2 regions of the Serratia marcescens subsp. marcescens ATCC 13880 genome follow, and region 1 is predicted to be linked to the other one. Evidence: predicted binding sites of a transcription regulator. Region 1 holds the regulator's gene; the other holds the start of a gene.
The links. Region 1 encodes LexA, which represses DNA repair genes until DNA is damaged. Its sites were predicted from a motif close to TNCTGTATGTACATACAGNA; they were not measured.

Region 1 (5,499 bases):
GCTGTTCGTGGTGCTGGTGCTGATTTCGTTCTGTCTGGTGTTGACGCTGAATGCGATGACCATCTGGCTGTCGCTGGCGGCGCTGGCGCTGGCCTGGGTGTATCCGTTTATGAAGCGGGTGACCAACCTGCCGCAGTTCGTGCTGGGCGCCGCGTTCGGCTGGGGCATTCCGATGGGCTATGCGGCGGTCAGCGAATCGTTGCCGCTCAGCTGCTGGCTGCTGCTGCTGGCGAACATCTGCTGGACGGTAGCCTATGACACGCTGTATGCGATGGTCGATCGCGACGATGATCTGAAAGTCGGCATCAAGTCCACCGCCATCCTGTTCGGGCGTTATGACAAGCTGATCGTCGGGCTGTTGCAGTTCGCGACGTTGTTGCTGCTGGCGTGGGTTGGTTATCTGGCGCAGCTCGGCGGCGCGTTTTACTGGTCGCTGTTGCTGGCGGGCGCGCTGTTCATTCACCAGCAGAAGCAGATCGCCGGGCGCGAGCGCGAAGCCTGCTTCAAGGCCTTCCTGCAGAACAACTATGTCGGGCTGGTGGTGTTTATCGGCATCGCGCTGAGCTATCTGCCGGCGTAACGGTTTCCTGCAGCAAGAAAAAAGGCACCCCAAGGGGTGCCTTTTGTGTTTTCGCGCCGGGCGAAATCACTCGTCTTTCTCTTCTTCCGCATCGGTTTGCGGCAGAGCGTTAGTCTCTTCCGGCATGTTGACGCTTTCGATGGTCAGCTTGATTTCCGGCGTGATCAGATCGCTCAGCATGCTGTACACCTCGAGGGTGTGCTCGCGGATCGCATCGCCGCTGTCGTTGATGTAACCTTCTTCACGCAGCGTCGCCACCAGGGTGGAGAACACCGCCTTGTCGAAGAACTCCGGCGCGTTGATGCCGTGCAGCACCGACAGACGCTGCGCCATGATGCGGCTCTCTTTTTCCAGCGCGCCGCGGTTGATGCTCGGGTTGGCGCTGAGGATCGACATGGTGATGGCGTAGCGTTGCAGGGTTTCGCGCACCCCGGCGGCCAGCAGCTGCAGCGGGCGAATGCGCGCCGGGTTGAGCACCAGATCGTCGCCTTTGTCGCAGATCAGCTGTTGACGGATCAGCTCGTCGATCATCGGCCGCAGCACTTCCGGCAGCTGTTCCTTGTCGTTATGCAGGAACAGCTCGGCTTTCAGCATCGGGTAGATCATGCCGATCTGGCGCAGCAGCTCGGCGCGCGATACCCGGCGGTGATGCATCACGATGCTGGCGATCAGCGACGGCAACACCAGCAGGTGGTGGATGTTGTTGCGGTAATAGGTCATCAGCACCGCCTGTTCGCGCGGCAGAATGATGATGTCGCCGATGTTGTCCTTTTCCACCTCGAACTTGTTCATGTTCAGCGCGTGATCCAGCAGCTCGTCCGGCGTTTGCGTCGGTACGGTGACGTCATGCGCGTAAGGCGCGTTGCGCATCAGCTGCAGGTAGCACTCGAGCTGTTCGACCAGCTGTTCGCGGGTCAGCGAACGCTGACGCGAGGCCAGCAGCGCGGTGGAACACAGGTTCATGGCGTTGGCCGCGGCGGCATTGTTGATGCGCACCATGATCTGGCCGGCCAGATCGTTGACCGTCGGCGTCAGCCAGCTTGGACGCTGAGCTTCGATCGGATCGATCGACTCGCGCCACTGCGGCACGTTCTGGTTGAGGTAAGCTGTCAACGGCAGCGGTTCGCCGAAGTTGACGTAACCCTGACCCAGGTTGCGCAGCTTGCGCAGGCCGCGCAGCATCTGCGGCAGGCTCTCTTTTTCCTTGGTGGCGCCGCGCAGCTCTTTGGCGTAGGTACCCACTTCCATCACGTGCTCGTAACCGATGTAAATCGGCACCAGCGTGATCGGACGGGTGCCGCCGCGCAGCATCGCCTGAATGGTCATCGACAGGGTGCCGGTCTTCGGCTCCAGCAGGCGCCCGGTGCGGGAACGGCCGCCTTCCACGAAGTATTCCACCGAGTAACCGCGGGTGAACAGCTCGCCGAGGTATTCGCGGAACACCGTCGAGTACAGCTTGTTGCCCTTGAAGGTGCGGCGGATGAAGAACGCGCCCAGGCGACGGAAGATCGGGCCGGCCGGCCAGAAGTTGAGGTTGATGCCCGCGGCGATGTGCGGCGGCACCAGGCCCTGGTGATACAGCACGTAGGACAGCAGCAGATAGTCCATGTGGCTGCGGTGGCAGGGCACGTAGACGATCTCGTGGCCGTCCTGCGCCAGCTGGCGCACGCGCTCGGCGTTGGTGACGTTGATGCCCTGATACAACCGGTTCCAGGTCCAGCTCAGCACGCGATCGGACAGACGCACGGTTTCGTAGGAGAAGTCGGCGGCGATCTCTTCCATCAACGCGATGGCGTTCTGCTGGGCCTTCTCGTGCGAGATCTTCTTGCTGCGCGCTTCGTCCTCGACCGCTTTTTCGATCGCTTTGGACGCCAACAGCTTGTTGAACAGATCCTGACGGGCCGGCAGGCTTGGGCCCACCGCGGCCAGGCGCTGGCGCGAGAAGTGCATGCGCGCCACGCGCGCCAGTTTCTGCGCGATGGTTTTATCCGTGCCGTGTTCGGTAGCCATGCGGCGCAGCGACACGGTGTTGGAGAAGCGTACGAAGCTGTCGCGGCCGAGCCACAGCACGGCGAAGAATTTCTGCACGCCGTTCAACAGACGCAGGTGCGGCGTGCCGTGGCCTTCGCGGCCCGGCGAGCGGCCGAACATGACCGAAACAGGCAGCATTTGAATGTCGAGATCCGGGTTGCTGCGATGCAGATCCAGATAGTCGTGGAACAGCTTTACCGACTCTTCTTTCGGGGTGTAGTAGCGGAACACGCGCGGGCCGTCGTGAATGAACACGTAGCTCGGCAGCACGGTGCCGTCGATCTCCAGCGAGTTGAGCGGATCGGGCAGATCCTGCGCCAGGCACTGGGTGCGCAGCGTCAGCAAATCCGCCTTGGAATTGTAAGGTAAAACATACAAAATCGGCCGTGAGGGATCCAACCCTAGCTCGGTAACCGGATCTGAAGGGATGACCTTACTTCTTACCAACAATTTAAGTGGTAAATTCAATATTTTATAATAAATTTTACGCCAACCTGACATAACAACGTGAAGCCTCTTGTTAGCAATGCGCCGCAAGCATACCAGAAACCGGGTAGCAGATCTGTGGTGTTCGAAAACCGAGAGCCGTCAGCGCGGACTGTTCTAGACTCTTTTTATTATGACCGACCTCTGAGAAAGGCACGAAAACATGGCAAACCAAGCAACCGGACTGACCCGCATCATCAAGGCCGCCGGCTATTCCTATAAAGGGCTATCCGCCGCCTGGCAGCACGAAGCGGCTTTCCGCCAGGAACTGGTGGTCACCCTTCTGGCTATCATACTGGCTGTCTGGCTGGATGTGGGTGCGATAGCGCGCATTTTATTGATCGGATCGGTAGCGCTGGTGATGATCGTCGAGATCCTGAACAGCGCGATCGAGGCGGTGGTGGATCGCATCGGCAGCGAACATCACGAGCTGTCCGGGCGGGCCAAGGACATGGGATCGGCGGCGGTGTCGCTGGCGATCGCGCTGGCGCTGTTCGTTTGGGGCACGGTCCTATGGCAGCATTTCGGCTGACGAAAAGCGCCTACTGACTGATTTTTATTTATTCTTCGGTTCCCAATCCGCGCTTACCTGTATATACTCACAGCAAGACTGTATAAACAAACAGGGGGCGGAATGAAAGCACTAACTACCAGACAGCAAGAGGTCTACGATCTGATTCGCGAGCACATTTCGCAAACGGGCATGCCGCCAACGCGTGCCGAGATCGCGATGCGTCTGGGGTTCCGTTCGCCTAACGCCGCCGAAGAACACCTGAAGGCGCTGGCACGCAAAGGCGTGATCGAAATCGTCTCCGGTGCCTCGCGCGGTATCCGTCTGCTGATGGAAGAAGAAGAAGGGCTGCCGCTGATCGGCCGCGTCGCCGCCGGCGAGCCGCTGCTGGCGCAGCAGCACATCGAAGGGCACTACCAAGTGGATCCTTCCCTGTTTAAACCGAGCGCCGATTTCCTGCTGCGGGTGAACGGCATGTCAATGCGCGACATCGGCATTCTGGACGGCGATCTGCTGGCGGTGCACAAAACGCAAGACGTGCGCAACGGCCAGGTCGTGGTGGCGCGGATCGAAGACGAAGTGACGGTCAAGCGCTTGAAAAAGCACGGCAATGTGGTTGAACTGCTGCCGGAGAACAACGAATTCCAACCGATAGTGGTCGATCTGCGTCAGCAGAATTTCACTATCGAAGGGCTGGCGGTCGGCGTGATCCGCAACGGCGACTGGATTTAATCGCCGGCCCATCACCGCCGCTCCCTGTATCAATCGCCCCTGTTTTGGGGCGTTTTTGTTTCTGACCTCGCCCTTTGTCACTCAGTCACAGGAACATCCCATCATGCGCCTGATTTCCGCCTTCACCAGCGACACCGATAAAGCCCTGTGGCGCCTCGCCCTGCCGATGATCTTCTCCAATATTACCGTGCCGCTGCTCGGGCTGGTGGACACCGCGGTGATCGGCCACCTCGACAGCCCGATCTACCTGGGGGGCGTGGCGATCGGCGCGGTGGCGACCAGCTTCCTCTTCATGCTGCTGTTATTCCTGCGCATGAGCACCACCGGCCTCGCGGCGCAAGCGCTGGGGGCACAGAACCCGCAAGCGCTGGCGCGCGCCTTTATGCAACCGCTGCTGCTGGCGCTGTTGGGCGGCGCGGCGATCGTCCTGCTGCGTTATCCGCTGATCGAACTGGCGCTGCGGATCGTCGGTGGCGATGGCGAGGTGCTGGAACAGGCGCGGCGTTTTCTTGAGATCCGCTGGTTAAGCGCCCCGGCGGCGCTGGCCAATCTGGTGCTGCTGGGCTGGCTGCTCGGCGTGCAGTACGTGCGGGCGCCGGTGATCCTGCTGATCGTCGGCAACCTGCTGAACATCGTGCTGGATATCTGGCTGGTGATGGGCCTGGGCTGGAACGTGCGGGGGGCGGCGGCGGCAACCGCCATCGCCGAATACGCTACGCTGCTGCTCGGGCTGTGGTTGGCGTGGCGGGTGATGCGCCTGCGCGGTATTACCCTGCAGATGCTGCGCCAGGCCTGGCGTGGCGATCTGCGTCGCCTGCTGGCGCTCAACCGCGACATCATGCTGCGTTCACTGTTGCTGCAACTGTGCTTTGCGTCGTTGACCATTTTCGGCGCTCGCCTGGGAAGCGAGGTGGTGGCGGTCAATGCGGTATTGATGAATCTGCTGACGTTCACCGCCTATGCGCTCGACGGTTTTGCTTATGCGGTGGAGGCTCATTCGGGCCACGCCTACGGCGCCCGGGACGACAGCCAACTGCGCAAGGTGTGGCACGCGGCCTGCAGGCAGGCAGGGCTGGTCGCGTTGGCCTTCGGCCTGGCGTATGCCGTTACCGGCCAGCAGATCGTGGCGGCATTGACCTCTTTGCCGGAACTGCGTGCG
Region 2 (5,499 bases), on a different replicon from region 1:
TGCAGGCAAAAGACCCTCTCCCCAGGCCGGAACTGCCGAAATTTCCCAACCAATGAAATTCGCCAACCTTAGCCCCACAAAGCCCCTCACCACCGCTGAAAAGCGGCCCCGCCCCGGCCCAAAGGGCCGGAACAGTGTCGCTTTTAATGATGGATGTTGTAACTAGGAGTTGAGTCGCTTTGAGTAGCATCGCTGTAAGTTCTATCGTACACGCCCGTAAGCGGCCCTCACGGCCCGCTAACGCGGAGATACGCCCCGACTGCGGCTACGCCTTGCCGTGACCACTCCGACGGCGCACACAAAGATATACATGGCATTTAGCGGGACTGGTCTTGCAGGGCGAGGGATGGGATAGGCGATACCTATCAGGCCTGGGCGGCTTTGCCGCGTCTCCGGCGACCCTGACCTGATGGCGTTCTCATGCAGCTCAGCTGTCGCCTCCATGCGCTGACGCGCATTCACTTCAGACGCACAGCTGGGACATCCTGCAGCCGTGTAGTCCAGGCCGGCGACAGCCGCTGTCGTTTCATCTTCCAGCCGTCGGCCCGATCGGGAATACCCTGTCCGGCAAACCACACAGGCGCCCGGCCGTCCTGATTGAGGCTGTCGAGCAACTGCATCAGCCGATCGCTGTTTTTGCGCGGCGGCGCGTCGTCAAACAGGCCGAACTGCGCCACACGTTCGCTGGTGAAATCGCCCAGCATCACGCCGCAACGGTGATAGCGGTGGCCGGCGATGAAGATCCGCTCGAGCGCCCGCCGGGCGGCCTGAATGATGTCACGGCTGTCCTGGGTGGGCGTTGCTAGTCGGGTGGTCGCCTGGTTGCCGTAATAGGTCTCGCCGGCGGCAAACGGACTGGTGGCCACGAACACCGAGATGTGCCGGCAGAACTGCCGCTCGCCACGCAGCTTTTGTGCCGCGCGCTCGGCATGTGCGCAGACTGCCTGACTGACGCTGTCCAGCTCGGTGGGCTTGTCGCCGAACGAGCGGGAGCAGACGATTTGCTCCTTCGGCGCCGCAAATTCCTCCAGGCCCAGGCAGGCGATGCCGTTCAGCTCCCGCACCGTGCGCTCGAGCACCACCGAGAACTGACGGCGCGCCGCGGCCGCCGGCATGTCGGCCAGCTGCAGCGCGGTGCTGATCCCCATCGTCGCCAGCCGGCGGGCAATCCGCCTGCCAACGCCCCACACTTCCTCTACCGGCACGTGCGCCATCAGGCGTCGCTGGCGCGCCGGAGCGCTCAGGTCGACCACGCCGCCGGTCTTGTGCCAGGTCTTGGCGGCGTAGTTGGCCAGTTTGGCCAGCGTTTTGGTCGGCGCGATCCCGACGCCGACCGTCAGGTGGGTGCGGCGCTGCACCTCTTCACGCAGCCGCCGACCGAGCGACTCCAGTTGCGCTGCCGGGATACCGGTCAGATCACAGAAACATTCATCGATTGAATATACTTCCAGTCGCGGCGTCAGCTGACCAAGGATGGCCATCACCCGATGCGACATGTCGGCGTACAACGCGTAATTACTTGAAAATGCTATGCATCCTAGCTTTTCAGCTTGCGCTTTGACCTTAAACCAGGGCTCCCCCATCTTGATACCGCAGGCTTTCGCCTCGCGGCTGCGCGCGACGACACAGCCGTCATTATTGGACAGCACCACCACCGGCCGCCCGCGCAGGTCGGGGCGAAAGACGGTTTCGCAGGAGGCGTAGAAACTGTTGACGTCAACCAGGGCAAACATGGCGGGGTTCTCCGGGCTTTGCGGAATGAGCAGATGGCGATAACCAGGGTCGGGTTACAGCGTGTGAATGGCGTGGCGCACCACGCCGAAGATCACGGTCTCGATGTCATCACCGAGAGGGATGGGCGCAAAGGCCGGATTGGCCGGCAACAGCATCGGCCGGGGCAGCAGCTGCAGGCGCTTGCAGGTGAACTCGCCGTCGACGGTGGCGATGACGATGTCGCCGTGCTGCGCCCGGTAGAAACATTCCACGACCAGCAGGTCGCCGTCGAGGATACCGGCGTCCTGCATCGACTGCCCCTCGGCGCGCACCAGGTAGGTGCTCTCCGGGTGGCGGATGCAGATGTCGTCCAGCGACAGGCGCTGCTCGAGGTAGTCCTGCGCCGGCGACGGAAACCCGCAGGGCACGCCGGTGTCATAGAAGCGTACCGGCATCACACGGCCTCCGGCGCGCTCTGCCAGGCATCGTCATCCGGGGGCGTGTCCGCGTCGACTGAATCCGCAGCCGGCAGCGCGGCCTGCAGGTAGTGCGTGCGCAGCTGCGCGGTCAATGTGGCCACCACGTCGGGACGGTCGCGCAGCCAGCCGGTGGCCTTCTCGCGCCCCTGCCCGATTTTCTCCCCCTGATACTCATACCAGGCGCCGGTCTTGAGGATATATTTGGCGTCGACGGCCAGATCCAGCACTTCGCCCTCGCGGAAGATACCGACGCCGAACAGCAGCCGGAACTGCGCCTGGCGGAACGGCGGCGAGACCTTGTTCTTGACCACTTTCACCTTGGTATCCCGCCCGATGATGGTCTCCCCTTCCTTGACGTTGCCGGCGCCGCGCACGTCGAGACGCACCGAGGCATAGAACTTGAGGGCGTTGCCGCCGGCGGTGGTTTCGGGGTTGCCGAACATCACGCCGATCTTCATGCGCAGCTGGTTGATGAAGATCACCACCGTGCGGGTGGTGTTGATGCTGCCCTTCAGCTTGCGCATCGCCTGGCTCATCATGCGGGCCTGCAGACCCATCTGGGCGTCGCCGATCTCCCCTTCCAGCTCGTTTTTCGGCACCAGGGCGGCGACGGAATCGACCACCACCACACCGACGGCGCCGGAGCGCACTAGGGCGTCACAGATTTCCAGCGCCTGCTCACCGGTGTCGGGCTGGGAGATGAGGAGTTCGCCGATATCGACGCCCAGCTGCTGCGCGTAACGCGGGTCGAGCGCGTGCTCGGCATCGATAAAGGCGCATTGCAGCCCGGCTCGTTGGGCACAGGCAATGACCGACAGGGCGACAGTGGTCTTGCCGGACGACTCGGGGCCGTAGATTTCGGTGATGCGGCCGACCGGCAGGCCGCCGCCTAGCGCGATGTCGAGGCCGAGCGAGCCGGTCGGGATACGCTCAACAGCCATGCCATGGTTGTCACCCAGGCGCATGATGGCGCCCTTGCCGAACGCCTTCTCGATGGCGGTGATGGCGCTTTGCAGCGCTTTGGCGCGACTTTCCTGTGTGCCGGCCGTGTCCTGCGATGTGCGAGTGAGTGATGCGTTGCTCATTTCATGTTCTCCTCTGGTCGGGAATCGAATGCGTTATTATAATGATACTGTATGTATAACCAGTATAATATAAATCTGAGGGGGAATGACAAGCGATAGGGCGCGATTTTCAGCTATAGAGGAACAACTCGCTCATTTTGAAGTGGATTTTTTTCTGTCTCTCACTTGTTGCGGTTTAGCACGATTTCAGAGGGGCTGATCGTTATCTGCCATGTAGCCCGAGAGACACAAGATATTGTGTCTAAAGCAGCTGAATGAGGTACTAAATGTTGTGTTTCCAGGCGTGATCGTCACTTGCTACTGGCGTCATTGTTTGCCAAATTGCATTGCAATAATATGACAAAATGACATGTTTTAGGGGCTGTGATGACTGGATTTGAGCTGAAACTATGGCGAACGGGACTGGGATGGACACAGGAACGGGCGTCAAAGGAGTTTGGGATTTCGATGCGTACCTACATCCGCTATGAGCATGCTGATCCGCCGAGGGCAATTGAGTTGGCCATCCAGGCCCTGTCTCTGGCGGCGCTGTTACCGGAGATTGATGCTCTTCCTGCAGAAACGTTACGACAACGCGTCAGGATGCTGGCGGTTGACATCCAATCCGGCTAATACAACCAGCGTCCGGCTTTGGCCGACTCGACCAGCATTCTGATGGTCAGCGGTTTTAGGGGCTGTTCGGGCACCTTTGAACCGAAAAACTCTGGGGCAAAATAGTGGGTGAATTCCATGCCAGCCGGATCGACATGCCATATGGACAGGTAGGTGTTGATCGCATCGTCACCGTCATCCCAACCAATCTTGAGATCTTCCCGCAAGCGTGTGTCCAGGGTTACCTGTTCTTTCGGGCCCCAGAAGACATACTTCCGCGGGCTGAAATTTTCGTAGTAATAATCAATGATCTCTTGCTCTATTTGTGCGGGCGTCTTCATCATCAAAAATAGGTCCACTGAATTCTGTCTGCCGGACGGGCGATGAGGTTGAAACGGTCTTTCACATCGCGGCCGATCGCGTAAATGGTCCAGGCCGACAGGGCATACCCCAGCCAGGGAACATTGCGGCCGATAAATTTTCCCCAGTTATTCACGTAGCTGATGTGCAGGCGCTGTGGGGTTTCACCCACCAGTGTCGGTAAACGGATACCTTTCGGCAAAGGCTTGTCCAGGTATTTCCGTGACAGTCGCGAGGCGATTGACGTGCCTGGTGTAGCGGTCCCCGGCTTTTGGCGCGTGGGAAGCCAGGGTTGCCCTGATGCGAGCAGGACGGCATCGGCAATGCTGATCCCCAGATGTTCACGGAGCGCATCGACGGTGATAAGCCACCACAGCTGCTGGGGCGTCAACTGGGTATATCCTTTGTAGAAATACGTACCGTTTAATTCCTCAACCGTATCCATAGGTTATCCTTTACCGTAGGGGATGTCAGGTTGGCGCGTTGCTGTGCTCGCCTGGCTCCAGTGTTACCGTTTGATATGTCGGCTTGCTGTCTGCAAGGCGGGCCAGCAGTCCATACTCTGCCATGACCTGAATGAACGTATCGACATCGCCGACAATGCGAAAAGAGACCGGCTGCAGGTGATGGCCATCCTGAGAGAAGGCGGCATTGAGCGCCGTTTTTTCGACGTAAAAACCGTTGTGCTGGGACGGTGTGAGGGTGGTTTCCGACCGCCACTCGCGGGCATCCATCACATAGTTGTCCCAGTCCCGATCTTTCAGGGTTTCGGAGGCGTAGGTGAGCCGGAACAGGTCGGACTGAGCGGCCAGGTTGCCGCTGCAGGAGCGAAAGAGATAGTCAAGATGCTGGCGCAGTTTACCAGCCGGGCCGTGTTTACGGCCACGGTCGAGTAACCACCGGATGTCTATCGCCACGCTCCTGGGGAAGCGTTTTTGCTTCTGGGCTGTGGCTAGCCAGCGGATCAGGAACAGGTTTTCGGCATAGGGTGTGCCGGCTATACCGTCCTGGCGAGCCAGCCCCAGCGCCGCCAGGGCGCAGAACGCCAGATGGCTGAGCGCTGAGGTGGTGTTTTCCGGGGATACGGATGCGGTTTTATCTGTCAATGGCTACCCTGCCCGTCGACGTTGGGATTAGTGGCGAATTTGGGCCAGGTCGTCAGCGGTCAGCCCGGTCATTTTCATCACCGAATCGCGATCGAGGCCGTTGGCCAGCATGGTCCGGGCAACTTCGAGTTTGCCTTCAAGCATCCCTTCCTGACGCCCTTTTTC

Region 2: recA (recombinase RecA) is a predicted target of LexA. The motif match lies at 3,323-3,342, and genes of this name have one in related genera.

Annotation. Positions count from the first base shown of each region.
Region 1 covers NZ_CP071238.1:4,629,645-4,635,143, reverse strand. Annotated here, with positions in the region: gene ubiA (4-hydroxybenzoate octaprenyltransferase) at 1-580, shown strand, start outside; gene plsB (glycerol-3-phosphate 1-O-acyltransferase PlsB) at 647-3,112, opposite strand; gene J0F90_RS22165 (diacylglycerol kinase) at 3,261-3,629, shown strand; gene lexA (transcriptional repressor LexA) at 3,732-4,340, shown strand; gene dinF (MATE family efflux transporter DinF) at 4,444-5,499, shown strand, end outside.
Region 2 covers NZ_CP071239.1:1,524-7,022, forward strand. Annotated here, with positions in the region: gene umuC (translesion error-prone DNA polymerase V subunit UmuC) at 459-1,733, opposite strand; gene umuD (translesion error-prone DNA polymerase V autoproteolytic subunit) at 1,788-2,168, opposite strand; gene recA (recombinase RecA) at 2,168-3,277, opposite strand; gene J0F90_RS24460 (hypothetical protein) at 3,725-3,889, shown strand; gene J0F90_RS24465 (DUF1493 family protein) at 3,886-4,212, opposite strand; gene J0F90_RS24470 (STM2901 family protein) at 4,212-4,673, opposite strand; gene J0F90_RS24475 (DUF2913 family protein) at 4,699-5,334, opposite strand; gene J0F90_RS24480 (Rpn family recombination-promoting nuclease/putative transposase) at 5,362-5,499, opposite strand, start outside.